Roseobacter denitrificans OCh 114: one gene and its partner. The protein of the gene in region 1 binds, or shares a complex with, the protein of each later gene. Links are inferred from orthologs where the notes say so. Each region holds a gene or a part of one and is shown on either strand. Other genes may lie near its edges.

Evidence for each region.
Region 2: the proteins of RD1_RS03295 (region 1) and dnaN are in contact, whole or in part, in a solved structure (PDB 1OK7), measured with the Escherichia coli proteins. The link is inferred for Roseobacter denitrificans OCh 114 from one-to-one orthologs.

Annotation. Positions count from the first base shown.
Region 1 is NC_008209.1:689,764-695,675, forward strand. What follows is about bases 3,037-5,912. They hold RD1_RS03295 (DNA polymerase IV), read right to left. Parts: upstream 5,164-5,912; coding sequence 3,910-5,163; downstream 3,037-3,909. Other genes in these bases: RD1_RS03290 (N-formylglutamate amidohydrolase), read left to right, coding at 3,047-3,907; pyrF (orotidine-5'-phosphate decarboxylase), read right to left, coding at 5,506-5,912. Outside these bases: RD1_RS03265 (alpha/beta hydrolase), read left to right, coding at 1-26; RD1_RS03275 (ion channel), read left to right, coding at 1,114-1,887; RD1_RS03280 (hypothetical protein), read left to right, coding at 1,910-2,566; ykgO (type B 50S ribosomal protein L36), read right to left, coding at 2,621-2,746. UniProt on the Escherichia coli protein: Poorly processive, error-prone DNA polymerase involved in translesion repair and untargeted mutagenesis. Copies undamaged DNA at stalled replication forks, which arise in vivo from mismatched or misaligned primer ends.
Region 2 is NC_008209.1:205,704-215,006, forward strand. Bases 1-2,819 are described here. They hold dnaN (DNA polymerase III subunit beta), read left to right. Parts: upstream 1-760; coding sequence 761-1,879; downstream 1,880-2,819. Other genes in these bases: dnaA (chromosomal replication initiator protein DnaA), read left to right, coding at 1-619; recF (DNA replication/repair protein RecF), read left to right, coding at 1,937-2,819. Outside these bases: more of recF, read left to right, coding at 2,820-3,037; RD1_RS00975 (LysE family translocator), read left to right, coding at 3,034-3,654; gyrB (DNA topoisomerase (ATP-hydrolyzing) subunit B), read left to right, coding at 3,733-6,147; RD1_RS00985 (thioredoxin family protein), read right to left, coding at 6,243-6,653; RD1_RS00990 (cytochrome c biogenesis CcdA family protein), read right to left, coding at 6,675-7,388; RD1_RS00995 (putative DNA modification/repair radical SAM protein), read left to right, coding at 7,561-8,796; RD1_RS01000 (UdgX family uracil-DNA binding protein), read left to right, coding at 8,798-9,303. UniProt on the Escherichia coli protein: Confers DNA tethering and processivity to DNA polymerases and other proteins. Acts as a clamp, forming a ring around DNA (a reaction catalyzed by the clamp-loading complex) which diffuses in an ATP-independent manner freely and bidirectionally along dsDNA.

The DNA of each region.
Region 1 (5,912 bases):
GCGAAGGGGGCGGCGCGGGCCTGTAATGCGCGGCCTGTTCCGAGGGCGCGACGTGATCCATCGCGCCCCCGGTCCGCAATCCTCAGGACTTTTCGCCGATCTTGTCCTGCGTCTGTGTCTCGAAATCTGACGCGTCATGGCGTTCATGCAGTTGCGTTTCCGGGGCACCCGACATGCGGTTTACCATGCGTCCCCCGCTGAACGGCGGGGCGGGCGTCGATCTTTTCAGCCCAGTTCAGCACATGCGTGTAGCTGGTCACGTCCAGAAATTCGGCAGCATCATAGAACCGGTCGAGCACGAGTTGCCCGTACCACGCCCAGATTGCCATATCGGCGATCGTGTAGGTGTCACCTGCGATGAAGTCACGTTCGGCGAGTTGCCGGTCAAGCACGTCGAGTTGACGCTTTGTCTCCATCGAAAAGCGGTTGATCGGGTATTCCATCTTTTCGGGAGCATAGGCGTAGAAGTGGCCAAAACCACCACCCAGATAAGGCGCGGAGCCCATTTGCCAAAAGAGCCATGACAGCGTTTCGGCGCGCCCGGCGGCATCATCCGGGATGAAGTGGCCGAATTTTTCAGCCAGATAGAGAAGGATGGCACCGGATTCGAAAACGCGCTGCGGCGTATCGCCTGAGCGGTCCATCAGGGCGGGGATTTTCGAATTCGGGTTCACCTCGACGAAACCGCTGCCGAATTGGTCGCCATCGCCGATCTTGATGAGCCATGCATCATATTCGGCGTCGGTAATGCCAAGTGCCAGCAACTCTTCGAGCAACACCGTGACCTTGACGCCGTTCGGCGTGGCAAGCGAATAAAGCTGCAAAGAGTGTTTGCCGACCGGCAGGTCCTTGTCATGTGTCGGGCCTGCGATGGGGCGGTTGGTGCTGGCGAATTTGCCACCGTTTTCTGCGTCCCACGTCCAGACTTTGGGCGGGGTGTATTCCGTTGCGATGGTCATGGGAGCCTCTTCCATTTGCGAGTATGCAGGTGAACCTATGTCTTGAAGCCCGGAGCGCAAGCCCGTTCTGCGCGCACGGTTTCGCGAGGTCATACGTTCTGCCCCCTGATTGTCCTTGCCAAGCCAGCCGGGTTTTGAGTTGATGTGCGCCATGATGCGTGACCTGAAACAAACCATGACGGAGCTTTACACAGGCTCACAGCAGCGTTCTCGGCGGTTCCGGTTTGGCCTGATACTATTCGATGTGTTCACGATCATCCTGTTCATCGCCATTGCGCCTCTCCAGGCGACAGTGGGGTTGGAAGCCCTTGGGTTTGTGCTTGGCCTGTTGATTCTGGCGGATTTTACCGCGCGGCTCTGGATTGCGAGCGACCGCAGGGAGATGCTTTTGAAAATCTACACAATTGCGGATGTGATCGTGATCCTGTCTTTGTTGATCGCGCCTTTCATTCACGCAAACCTCGCCTTTCTGCGTATTCTGCGCGGCCTGCGGATCATCCACTCCTATCACCTGCTGCGTGATCTGCGGCGTGTCAGTCCGTTCTTTGTCAAACATGAAGGGGCCGTCATCGCGGCCATCAACCTGTTTGTGTTCGTATTTTTCACGACCTCGGTCGTCTTTGCGCTGTTTGTCGAACGTGGGACGGGGCTTGAGGGCTATATCAACGCGCTTTATTTCACCGTCTCCACGCTGACGACCACCGGGTATGGGGATATCACACCAACCACCACGGGCGGCAAACTGCTGGCTGTGGTGATCATGGTGGTGGGCGTGGCCCTGTTTGTGCAGCTTGCGCGGGCCATCATCCAGCCGCCCAAGGTACAGTATACCTGTCAGTCCTGCGGATTGACCAAACATGACCATGACGCGGTACACTGCAAGCACTGTGGTGCCGTGGTTCGCATCAAAACCGAAGGTATGGTATAGGAATCTGGTGCATAAAGCGGTCTTGAAATTCACACTCCTGAGCGCCTTGTGGTTGGGCCTTCTGGCGACATCCGGCGGGGCAGAAGAACCGCGCGCCGGTCTTATGTGGAACAAGACGGGCCTGCCCGCGGTGTTTCCGCTGCAGGTCAAAACAGCACCGGGTCAGGATTTCATGATGACGCTGGTGGATGCGCAAACCCATGCCCCGGCGCTTGCGGCCTTTATCGAGGGCGGGGAATTCTTCAAGGTGCTGGTGCCGCCGGGGGAATATGACGTGCGATTTGCAACCGGTGCGCAGTGGCGCGGCGAAGCGGAGTTATTCGGCAAGGATGAAACGACGCTGTTCGTTCTGGATGGGCCGCTGCGCTTTGCCGTGATGGATTTTGCGACCAAACTGGGGCACGTGATTGATTTCACTGCCAGTGACGACGCCATCATGGTGAAGGCTCAGTTCATTTGTCAGCGGTTCAGCGTCGCAGAGTTTGCACGACCACAGCCGCCGTTTGACGATCTGGAGGGCTATGCCACGCGGTTGACGCAGGAGGGGGAGTTGGTGCAATTCCCGAACCGTTTTGCACCTGATCGCTTGTCCGCCGGCACGGATGATCCGGTGATTCCAACGGATTTCGCGCCCTACTTTTCCGATCCCGCCTATGAGGTGCGCGCATTTCCCTGTTGAGCGCATAAAAAAAGCCGCCCGGGTGGGGCGGCCTTTTTTCGTGATTTGCTTGGTTTAACCCTGACGGGCTTTGAACCGGCGTTGCGTCTTGTTGATGACGTAGACGCGGCCCTTCCTGCGCACAACACGGCAGTCGCGGTGCCGATTCTTGAGCGAGCGGAGCGAATTGCGAACCTTCATGGTCGTTCTCCTCATGTTGTGGCGCGGTGGGGCGCCGGGTTTCGGGCAGCCCGCCGAAACGGACCAGTGTATCTCATGGTGGGCGATACTGGGATCGAACCAGTGACCCCTTCGATGTCAACGAAGTGCTCTACCGCTGAGCTAATCACCCACTATTTGGCCGCGCATTCCGTTGCCCCATACAAAAATGGGGCGCGAAAAAACGCGCCGGTAGCGGCGTCTATAAAAGGAGTCGTCCGGGGGATCAAGGGCTTTTGGTTTTCAATTTTTCTGCGCTATGTATGAGGCGAAGGATTACGCATGTTACACACCGCCTATCACATCTGTTTGCCCGCCCGCGACACGTCTTGCGTGGTTTTTGCCTCACCCCACAGCGGGTCGGCATATCCAAAGGACATGATGCGTAAAACCGTTCTGAATGACCAGTTGATACGCTCATCCGAAGATGCGTTCGTGGATCGCCTGTTTGATTGCGCGCCCGCCTTTGGGGCGCGGTTCATCAAGGCCGCAGCGCCGCGTGCCTATGTCGATCTGAACCGCAGCCCGGATGAGTTGGACCCCGCGTTGATAGAAGGTGTACGCCGCCAAGGGCACAATCCGAGGGTTGCATCCGGGCTGGGCGTCATTCCACGGGTCGTGGCCAATGGGCGCGCAATTTATCGCGGCAAGATCGCCATGGTCGATGCGCAGGAGCGTCTTGACCGGTATTGGCACCCTTACCACCAAAAGCTTCAGGTTTTGTTGGACGATGCGCATCGGTTTCACGGACAGGCTGTGTTGATTGATTGCCATTCGATGCCGCATGAAGCCGTAGAAAGTGTCGCGCGGTCCGGCGGGACGCGTCCGGATATCGTGTTGGGCGATCGCTTCGGCGCGGCCGCCGCAGGCAGTGTCGTTGAGCGTGTCGAAGCCGCATTCGTCGCACAAGGGTTTCGCGTGGCGCGCAATGCGCCTTTTGCCGGGGCCTATATCGCGCAGGCATATGGGCGCCCGCAGCGCGGTCAACATGCGGTGCAGGTGGAGCTTGATCGCGCGCTTTACATGGATGAGAAACGCATTCGGCCCAATTCCAACTTTGAAGCTGTGCGCGCGGCCTTGCGTGCTGCGGTTTCTGAAATCGCGCAGATCGGTCGGGAACCGGTGCCGCTGGCTGCCGAGTAGGTTCAGCGCAGCGAGCGCCCTTTCAGGATGGCATCCGCGCCAAAACGATCCCGTATCTTGTCTGTTGCGCGTTCGGCGGCACTTCGTTGCTGTGCCTGCGGGTCGAGCAGGTCCCCCGACAGATCCGCACTGTCTTCGGGAATGAGGTCCGACAGACCACAGCCCAACAGGCGGTAGGGACCCTCGTCGCCGACCTGATCAAACAGGCTGCGGGCGGTGCGATAGATCGTATCCGCCATCTGCGTCCCGTCGCGCAGGCTGATCCTGCGTGACAGCAGCGAATGATCCGCGCGCTTGAGTTTCAGCGTGACGACCCGGCCTGCAAGCTGTTTGGCCTTGGCCCGGTCTGAGACCTTTTCGGCCATGCGCCACAGGTGCCCGTCCAGAAGCTCCGGATCAGAGGTATCATCATGAAAGGTTGTTTCATTGGAGATGGATTTCATCGGGGCATGGGCCGAAACGCGGCGGTGATCTTCGCCCCGCGCCAGATGCCAGAGCCTGTCGCCCATGGAGCCGAACCGTGCGCCCAGATCGCGCCTGTCCCAGCGCAACAGGTCGGAAAAAGTGCGAATCCCCGCCTTTTCAAGCGAGGCCTGCCCCGCAGCGCCCACACCCCAGATCATGCGCACCGGCTTGTTGCGCAGGAAGGCGGCGGTTTCCGCCTTGCCGATGATCGAAAAACCATGCGGTTTGTCGAGGTCAGACGCCACCTTGGCCAGAAACTTGTTATGTGACAGTCCGATTGACCCGGTCAGACCCAGTTCCTGATGCATCCGCTTGACCAGTCTGGCCAGCATGACCGCCGGAGGTGCCCCGTGCAGCCGCGCGGTGCCGGACAAATCCATGAAAGCTTCGTCCAGCGACAGCGGCTCGATGGCAGGTGTCAGTTCTTCCATCATCGCGCGGATCGCGCGTGAGGCCTCCACATAGGCCTGCATCCGGGGTTTGATGATGACCGCGTCGGGGCAGAGTTTCAGGGCCTGAAACATGGGCATTGCGGAACGCACACCGCGAATGCGCGCGACATAACAGGCGGTTGAGACAACGCCGCGCCGTCCCCCGCCGATGATCACGGGCTTGCCTTCAAGTTCAGGATTGTCGCGCTTTTCCACCGAGGCGTAAAAGGCGTCGCAGTCCATATGGGCGATGGACAGTTCGTTCAGTTCGGCATGCGCGATCCGGCGCGGGCTGTTGCACGCGGGGCAACGTTGCCCGTGGTCGAATAGGGAAAAACAGTCGCGGCAGAGTGTTGGCATATCGCAGCTATGTGGAGAACGCTTGAGGGGCAGGATAGGTCAGATCGGAACCCATGAAAATGCTACATTCGCATCGGCGGCGGAGCGACTGTTCGACCGTCAGATCGAAAAGCCCCCCGCTGCGTGAAGCGGGGGGAGGTAACGAACCTCAGGAAGAAACGGTTCGTCGGGGAGTATCACTCCTGTTAACCCTACCACTTGTGAGTGAATTTACCTAAGCCGTGGCACCGTTATTCTGCTACATCCTGTTGTCTGTTGTCTGTGTGCCACAGTCTTTAGCGTCGCAGGGGCGCTGCGATGCTCCCCCTCAGGTTGTGGATAAATCTGGATTCCAGTGGATTTTCAGCGATTTGGACTGTGGGCTTGTGGGCTTTGCAACTCGCTCAGGATGGCTTGCGCCGCTGCACGTGGATTTGGCGATTTCCAGACCGGGCGACCCACAACAATGTGGTCCGCGCCATCGGCGATCGCATTTGCGGGCGTGGCGACTCGCTTTTGATCGCCCAGATCAGCACCCGCAGGGCGCACACCGGGGGTTACGATCAACCGTCCGGTGGCAGAGGGCAGTGCCCGGATCAGTGCCGCCTCATGGGGGGAGGCGATGACGCCATCGGCCCCGGCCTCAAAGGCGCGGTCCGCGCGCATCTGCACCAGATCGGACAGTTCCCCATCCCTGATCAGACAATGATCCAGATCGCCGCGATCCAGCGACGTCAGGATCGTCACGGCGAGGATTTTCATGTCGGAAT
Region 2 (9,303 bases), 490 kb from region 1 along the record:
GGGCGATCGCGCACCGGGTGAAATCAAGGACATGGAAGAGCGTGTCAAATCGCGCCTGCAATGTGGGCTTGTGGTCGATCTGCACCCGACCGATTACGAATTGCGGCTTGGCATTTTGCAAAGCAAGGTGGAACAGCAACGCAAGAACTACCCCGGCCTTGATATTTCGGACGGGGTTCTGGAATTCCTTGCGCATCGGATTTCGACCAATGTGCGGGTGCTTGAGGGCGCGCTGACACGCCTGTGTGCCTTTGCGTCCCTGGTGGGGCGCGAGATCGACATGGAACTGACGCAGGATTGTCTGTCTGACGTGTTGCGCGCCTCCGAGCGCAAGATCACCGTCGAGGAAATTCAGCGCAAGGTCTCGGATCACTACAACATCCGCCTGTCGGACATGATCGGACCCAAGCGGTTGCGCTCATATGCGCGGCCCCGGCAGGTTGCCATGTATCTGAGCAAAAAGATGACGTCGCGCTCCCTGCCTGAAATCGGCCGCCGCTTTGGCGGGCGCGATCACACGACGGTCATGCATGGTGTAAAACGCATCGAAGAGCTCAAGATTCAGGACGGGCAGATCGCCGAAGACCTCGAATTGCTGCGCCGCGCGCTGGAAGAGTGACAAAAAGAGGTCTGCGCGCCCTCATCTGGCCTGCAGACCTTGACGCCCTGCCGTTATCCTACGACAAATCCACAAAACGCTTGTGAAGTCGGCCAAACAGGGTAATTTGCCTGTCCCGACTGTGGATTAGGAAGTGGCACAATGAAAATCAGCATCGAACGCGCGGCCCTGCTCAAAGCGGTGTCTCAGGCACAGTCGGTTGTGGAACGTCGCAACACCATCCCGATCCTTGCCAATGTGTTGATCGAAGCTGAAGGCAGCGATGTGACCTTTCGCGCCACCGACCTTGATATCGAAGTTGTCGACAAGGCCCCCGCGCAGGTGGAACGCGCCGGGGCGACGACTGTTTCTGCCACTACCCTGCATGAGATCGTGCGCAAACTGCCCGACGGCGCGCTTGTGACCCTGACCGCGGATAGTGCCATCGGCCGCCTGACGGTTGAGGCCGGTCGGTCAAACTTTTCGCTGGCAACCCTGCCCAAGGAAGACTTCCCGGTGATGGCGACGTCCGAGTATCAGTCGAATTTTTCTGTCAAGGCACCCGTGCTGCGACGTCTTTTCGACAAGTCGAAATTCGCGATCTCGACCGAAGAGACGCGGTATTATCTGAATGGCGTCTACATGCATGTGGCGGATGCCGACGGCGGGCACGTATTGCGCTGCGTGGCGACGGATGGGCACAGGCTTGCGCGCATTGACGCGGACCTGCCCGAGGCCGCAAACGATATGCCCGGCGTGATCGTGCCGCGCAAAACGGTTGGAGAGCTGCGCAAACTGCTCGACAATGACGAGATGACAATCGCGGTTTCCGTGTCGGAAACCAAGGTGCGCTTTGCCACGCCCGATATCACCCTGACGTCCAAGGTGATTGATGGCACCTTCCCCGATTACACGCGGGTCATTCCGCAAGGCAACACGCGCAAGCTGGAAGTGGATGCGGCGGATTTTGCCCGTGCGGTGGACCGGGTGGCAACCGTCAGCTCTGAACGCTCGCGCGCGGTCAAGCTGCAACTGGACGAAGACCGGTTGGTTCTGTCCGTCAACGCACCGGACAGCGGTGCCGCCGAAGAGGAATTGGCCGTGGCCTATGGCGATGAGCGGCTGGAAATCGGGTTCAACGCGAAATACCTGCTGGAGATCGCCAGTCAGGTGGATCGTGAAAACGCCGTCTTTCTGTTCAATTCATCGGGCGATCCGACTCTGATGCGTGAAGGCAATGACCTGTCTGCCGTGTATGTCGTCATGCCGATGCGCGTCTGATGCCTTGCTCTTGTTGCCCTTGGCCGGGATAGCCACGAACGAGCTGGGGGGCATTTCATGGCCCTGCATCTGACCGATCTCATGGTCTCGCACTTCAGGTCCCACCGCGTGGCACGTTTTGCGCTGGACCAGCGGCCCGTTGCCCTGTTCGGGCCGAACGGTGCGGGCAAGACGAACATCCTCGAAGCGGTTTCTCTTCTGTCCCCCGGCAGAGGTCTGCGTCGTGCCAGCGCGCAGGACATGACCCGGCGGCCAGAGGCTCTGGGCTGGAAGATCACGGCACAGGTAATGTCGCTGGGCCAGCATCAGGAGGTTGAGACATGGTCGCAGGAAGGGGCCGCCCGTCAGGTCAGGATCAACGGCAAGACCGCTGCACAGACCGCGCTGGGGCGCGTATCGCGGGTTCTGTGGCTGATCCCCTCCATGGACCGTTTGTGGATCGAAGGGGCGGAGGGGCGCAGGCGCTTTCTGGACCGCATGACGCTGAGTTTCGAGCCGGGCCATGCAGATGCCACGCTGGCTTATGAAAAGGCAATGCGCGAGCGCAACCGTTTGCTCAAGAATATGGTTCGGGAGCCGTCGTGGTACCAGGCGCTTGAGTTGCAAATGGCACAGGCAGGCGTGGTGGTTGACCAGAACCGGCGGATGGCCCTGCGCCAACTGGCAGCAGCGCAATCAGATGCGACCACCGCCTTTCCTGCGGCTGAACTTGAGTTGATCCACAATGATGCGCCCCTGCCCGATGGGGAAACCGCCCTGCGCGATGCTTTTGCAGACAGCCGCAGCCGGGACCTCGCGGCGGGTCGCACACTAGTCGGGCCCCATCGCGCGGATCTGATCGGCACCTATCGCGCCAAGGGCGTTGCGGCCAGGGATTGCTCGACAGGCGAACAGAAAGCCTTGCTGGTCTCTCTGATCCTCGCCAATGCCCGCGCGCTGGCACAGGACTCCGGTGCCGCACCACTGCTTTTGCTAGATGAGGTGGCGGCGCATCTGGATGCGGACAGGCGTGCCGCATTGTACGATGAAATCACGGCACTCGGCGCGCAGGCCTGGATGACGGGCACGGAAAAGAGCCTGTTTGATACGCTGGGCGACGGCGCGCAGTATTTCGAAATCACCGAAACGGACGGTGCATCAACGGTGCAGGACGGATGACAATCTCCACCGCCGACCTGTTGCTTTACGCGGGTGCATTGATCATCTTGTTTCTGACACCGGGGCCGGTCTGGCTGGCACTGATGGCGCGTGCGCTGTCGGGTGGGTTTGCGGCTGCCTGGCCACTGGCGTTCGGTGTGGCCGTGGGTGACATCCTTTGGCCCTTGGTTGCGGTGCTGGGGATATCGTGGATCGTCTCTGTGTTTGATGTCTTCATGCTCGTGCTGCGCTGGGTGGCTTGCGGCGTGTTCATCGTGATGGGCATCGCGCTGATCCGGCATGCGCGGCACTCCATCAGTGCTGACAGCCGGTTGACCAGACCCGGCGTTTCGGCAGGCTTTGCCGCGGGGGTCATTGCGATCCTCGGCAATCCCAAGGCGGTCTTGTTCTATATGGGCGTGCTGCCCGGGTTTTTTGATCTGCGCGATGTAACGGGTGTTGATGTCACCGTGATCATCGCGGCTTCCGTGTGTATTCCGCTGATCGGCAATCTGATGATAGCGGCCTGCGTCGGGCGCATCCGCAGCGTTATCACGCGGCCCCAGACGCTGGCACGGATCAATGTCATCTCTGGCTGCTCGCTTATTCTGGTTGGTGTGTTGATCCCTGTATTATAACACAAAATATTGTGTCGGCGGCGTGACAACCGGAGAGAAAAACCGTATAACTCGGTCAAAATACGAAGGTATGACGACATGTCCGAAAACGATCAGACTCCCGAAGAATATGGCGCGAATTCCATCAAAGTTCTCAAGGGGTTAGAGGCTGTCCGAAAACGCCCCGGTATGTATATTGGCGATACGGATGATGGCTCCGGTCTGCACCATATGGTGTATGAGGTTGTCGACAACGGCATCGACGAGGCACTGGCGGGCCATGCGGATGCGGTGACGGTCAAAATCCACGCCGACAGTTCGGTGTCAGTGTCCGACAACGGGCGCGGCATTCCTGTGGGCATCCACGAAGAAGAGGGCGTGTCCGCCGCCGAAGTCATCATGACACAGCTGCATGCGGGTGGTAAGTTTGACAGCAATTCCTACAAGGTGTCGGGCGGTTTGCACGGCGTCGGCGTTTCGGTTGTGAACGCGCTGTCGGACTGGCTGGAACTGCGCATCTGGCGCGAGGGTAAAGAGCACGTCGCCCGCTTTGAAGGCGGGTTTACGACCAGGCACCTCGAAGTGGTCGGCGATACCGACCGCACGGGCACCGAGGTCCGCTTCATGGCCTCGACCGAGACGTTTTCCAACCTCGACTATTCGTTCGAGACGCTGGAAAAGCGCCTGCGCGAACTGGCCTTTCTGAATTCCGGTGTGCGCATCATTCTGATCGACGAGCGCCCTGCCGAAGAACTGCGGTCCGATTTGTTCTACGAGGGGGGCGTCAAGGAATTCGTCAAATACCTCGATCGTTCGAAATCCTCGGTTATGCCCGAGCCGATTTTCATCACCGGGGAAAAAGACGACATCGGCGTCGAAGTCGCCATGTGGTGGAACGACAGCTATCACGAAAACGTCCTGCCGTTTACGAACAACATTCCGCAACGCGACGGCGGCACCCATATGGCGGGCTTTCGCGGGGCGCTGACGCGCACGATCAACAATTATGCGCAGTCCTCCGGTATCGCACGCAAGGAAAAGGTCAGCTTTACCGGCGATGATGCACGCGAGGGGTTGACCTGCGTGCTGTCGGTCAAGGTGCCTGATCCGAAGTTCTCGTCGCAGACCAAGGACAAGCTGGTATCCTCCGAAGTGCGCCCCGCTGTCGAAGGGTTGGTCAACGAAAAGCTGGCCGAATGGTTCGAAGAAAATCCGGCCGAGGCCAAGATCGTCGTGGGCAAGATCATCGAAGCGGCGCACGCGCGTGAAGCGGCCCGCAAGGCACGCGACCTCACGCGTCGCAAGACGGCGATGGATGTGAATTTTCTGGCCGGAAAGCTCAAGGATTGTTCCGAAAAGGACCCTTCCAAAACCGAAGTCTTCCTTGTCGAGGGGGATTCAGCGGGCGGTTCTGCGCAGACTGGCCGCGACCGCCAGACACAGGCGATCCTGCCGCTGAAGGGTAAGATCCTGAACGTGGAACGTGCGCGCTTTGACCGGATGCTGGGCAGTCAGGAGATTGGCAACCTCGTTATGGCGCTCGGGACAGGGATCGGTCGCGACGAATTCAACATCGACAAATTGCGCTACCACAAGATCGTCATCATGACGGATGCGGACGTGGATGGCGCGCATATCCGGACGTTGTTGCTGACCTTCTTTTACCGGCAGATGCCGCAATTGATCGAACAGGGGCACCTCTATATTGCGCAGCCGCCGCTTTACAAAGTCAGCCGTGGCAAGTCCGAGGTCTACCTCAAGGATGAGGCCGCGATGGAGGAATACCTGATCCAACAGGGGATTGATGGCGCGATGCTACGTCAGGGCAACAACGAAGAAATCTCCGGTGCAGACCTCGCCCGCGTGGTTGAACTGGCCCGCCAGATGCGCCGTGTGCTTGACGCTTTCCCGACACATTACCCGCGCCACATTTTGGAACAGGCCGCGATTGCGGGTGCCTTTACACCCGGTGCCGTGGATGCAGACCTGCAGGGCGTGGCGGACAAGGTCGCGGCACGGCTGAACCTCATTGCGCTTGAATACGAACGGGGCTGGCAAGGGCGCATCACGCAGGATCACGGCATCCGTCTGGCGCGTATCCTGCGCGGAGTTGAAGAAGTGCGCACACTGGACGGGCGCATCCTGCGCGGCGGTGAAGCCAGCCGCAGTGGTTCCTTCACAGAGCACCTGCAGGAGGTCTACAACCTGCCCGCGACATTGGTGCGCAAGGATCGGACACAATTGATCCATGGTCCGATGGACCTGTTGAATGCCATTCTGCAAGAAGGCGAAAAAGGGCTATCCCTGCAACGCTACAAGGGTTTGGGTGAAATGAACCCGGACCAGCTGTGGGAAACCACGTTGGACCCGGATGCGCGCACACTGTTGCAGGTCAAGGTCGACGATATGGCCGAGGCGGACGATCTCTTTACCAAACTCATGGGCGATGTTGTGGAGCCGCGCCGCGAGTTCATTCAGCAAAACGCACTAAGCGTTGAGAACCTCGATTTCTGACCAGCTGTAGGCTTGGTTTTCAACAGCTGCGGCCAGAGGAGAAACCATACTTCACTGTTCCCTCTGGCCGACACTGTTTGTGCCGGGTGTTCAGGTCAGGCCGACGCTGCACCCAAAGCGGAATCCATCAACGCCTTGATCTGCGATTTGCCGGTCTGGGCGACGATGCGTCCCAATTCCTGATCGCCTTTCAGCACCACAAGCGTTGAGCGGCGTGGGATGTTCATACGTTTGACCAGATCCGATTTGCCGTGGTCGTCCCAATCAACGTCGATGAAGGTGATCTTGGCCTCGTATTCCGGGTTTTCCGCTTTCAGCGCGTTGATAACCCGCTCTTGCGCCGCGCAGGTGCTGCACCAGCTGGCTTTGAAGTCCAGAAAGACGGTGTCACCAGCTTTCAGGTGCTTTTCCACCAGTCCCGGCTCATAGGCGAGCGGGGCGGCGTTGGCAGCAAAGGGCAGCGCAGCGGCCCCTGCGGTGAGCAAAAGAAAATGACGACGATCCATGTGGGTCTCCTAAGGTTGTTCTTACAGTGAAACGGAAAGGTCGATCAGCCAGGCCGGCAGAACGCCGATCATCCAGGCTTCGATCATGTGATGCAAGTTGAATAAAAGGCCCAGTCCAACGGCGACGAACGCCACGCCGAGAATGGGGCGGCTGCGCAAGGCAAGGGCGCGTAGCTGTGTATTATAGCGTCCGACTGCACCGCGTGTGCCGTAAGCAAGGCCAAGGATCAGGGTCGAGACACCGGCGGCAAAGAACACCATGATGGTGGTCGCGCGCAGCAGCCCTTCGCCCTGTGACGCGAGCGAGATCGCACCCCCCAGCGTTGGACCGATGCAGGGGCTCCACACCGCGCCGAGCAGCAATCCACCGAGGAATTGCCCGCGCAGTCCGCCGCGATCCAGCGTGTCGATGCGTGCATCAGCCTGCGACGACAGGCCCGCCGTTGCCCCAGCCATGACCGCCCCGGCCTGTGGCACCAGCAGCGCAAGACCGAATAGCACCATCAACCCAGCCCCGATCTTTGAGATCGTATCGATGTCGACCCCAAGCGCCTGTCCAAAGGCCGTGACGCCCACGCCCAAGGTCACGAACGACAGGCTCAACCCCCCGGACAGGGCGACTGGCCCAAAACGGCTGGACTGAAAAGCGCTGGCGATCACGATGGGCAAGACCGGCACAACGCAGGGGTTGATCAGGGTCAGCAAACCCGCTCCATATGCAAAGAGTAATTCCATGACGGCCACTTAAGGCGTGCAGCACCGCGCTGTCATCAAACGATCCGGTGACGCGGTTTCACATGGTCGTGGGTTTTGTGACACACACGGGTCGTCAGGCTTCGCATTGTCCGTTTGTCGCAGGGGTGAAAACCATATTGCGGGAATGCAAGGGAGAACATATACAGAACAAATGGCGAGATTATCACTGGAACAAAAGCTGGCGATTCTCAGCGACGCGGCAAAATATGACGCGTCCTGCGCGTCATCTGGCTCGACCAAACGGGATTCGCGCGGCGGCAAGAGCCTCGGGTCGAATGAAGGCAGCGGTATCTGCCATGCCTATGCGCCGGATGGGCGATGCATCAGCCTGTTGAAAATACTGATGACCAATTTCTGCATCTATGACTGCACCTATTGCATCAATCGCGCCTCATCCAATGTCGCGCGCGCGCGGTTTTCTGTGGATGAGGTGGTGAAACTGACGATCGAATTCTACCGCCGCAACTATATTGAGGGGCTGTTTCTGTCTTCGGGGATCATCCGGTCGCCCGACGCGACGATGTCGGACATGGTGCAAATCGCGCGCAAACTGCGCAAGGAAGAGAATTTTCGTGGCTACATCCACCTCAAGACGATCCCCGACGCCGCTCCTGAACTGATCGAGGAGGCCGGCCTGCTGGCGGATCGCTTGTCGATCAATGTTGAAATGCCGACCGATGCAGCCGTCAAACAACATGCGCCTGAGAAAAGCCCCGAGCAGATCCGGCGCGCCATGGCAGATGTGCGCCTACGCAAAGAGGTCGCAAAGGATCGCACGCATACGGGCCGCCGTCCCCCTCGCTTTGCGCCTGCTGGCCAGTCAACGCAGATGATTATCGGCGCGGATGATGCAACCGACAGCACCGTTTTGGGACAATCAACGCGGCTCTATTCGAGCTACAAGTTGAAACGCGTCTACTATTCCGCCTTTTCACCCATCCCGGATGCATCGGCTAAGTTGCCGCTGATCAGCCCGCCGTTGCAGCGTGAACACAGGCTGTATCAGGCGGATTGGTTGTTGCGGTTTTATGGGTTCGATCTGGAGGAGATTACCGGGCATCGCAAGGATGGCAATCTGGATCTCGATATTGACCCGAAACTGGCATGGGCGCTGGCGCACCGTGGGCTGTTTCCACTTGATGTGAATACGGCCAGTCGTGACATGCTGCTGCGCGTCCCCGGTTTCGGGACGAAAACCGTTGGCCGCATTCTTTCGACCCGCCGACACCGCACGCTGCGCTACGAAGACCTTGCGCGTATGGGGGCGTCGATGAAAAAGGCGCAGCCTTTCATCACGGCTCTCGGGTGGACGCCGCGCAACCTCACCGACAGTGACACGCTGCGCGCCCGCTTTGCGCCGCCGCCGCAACAGATGAGCCTTTTCTGACGTGCCCCACGTCAGCTTGCCGCGCATAGGCACCGCAGAGGCATGGCGTGATGCCGCACGCGGATTTCTTAGCGCTGCTGTCCCGCCCGCGCAGATCACGTGGGGCGACAGCACAACCGAACCGGGTCTTTTCGAAACGCCTGCGCCACTCGTCGCGCCGGGCAGGGTGACTGTGCCGCGGTCTTTCGTGTCGATGGCCAACACCGTTGTCTGGCATAGTGATCCATCCCGCTTTGCCCGACTCTACGCGTTTTTGTGGCGGTTGAAAGACGCACCGCACCTGATGACGGACCGGGGTGACGCGCAGCTTGCCAAACTGCGGAGCATGGAAAAAAACGTGCGTCGGTGTCAGCACAAGATGAAAGCCTTTGTTCGGTTTCGCGAAATCGGCGCGCCCGGCGATAACAGGCGGTCCTTTGCCGCATGGTTTGAGCCGACGCACCATACCATCGAACCCACCGCGCAGTTTTTCGTCCGCCGATTTGCGGATATGGACTGGCGTATCCT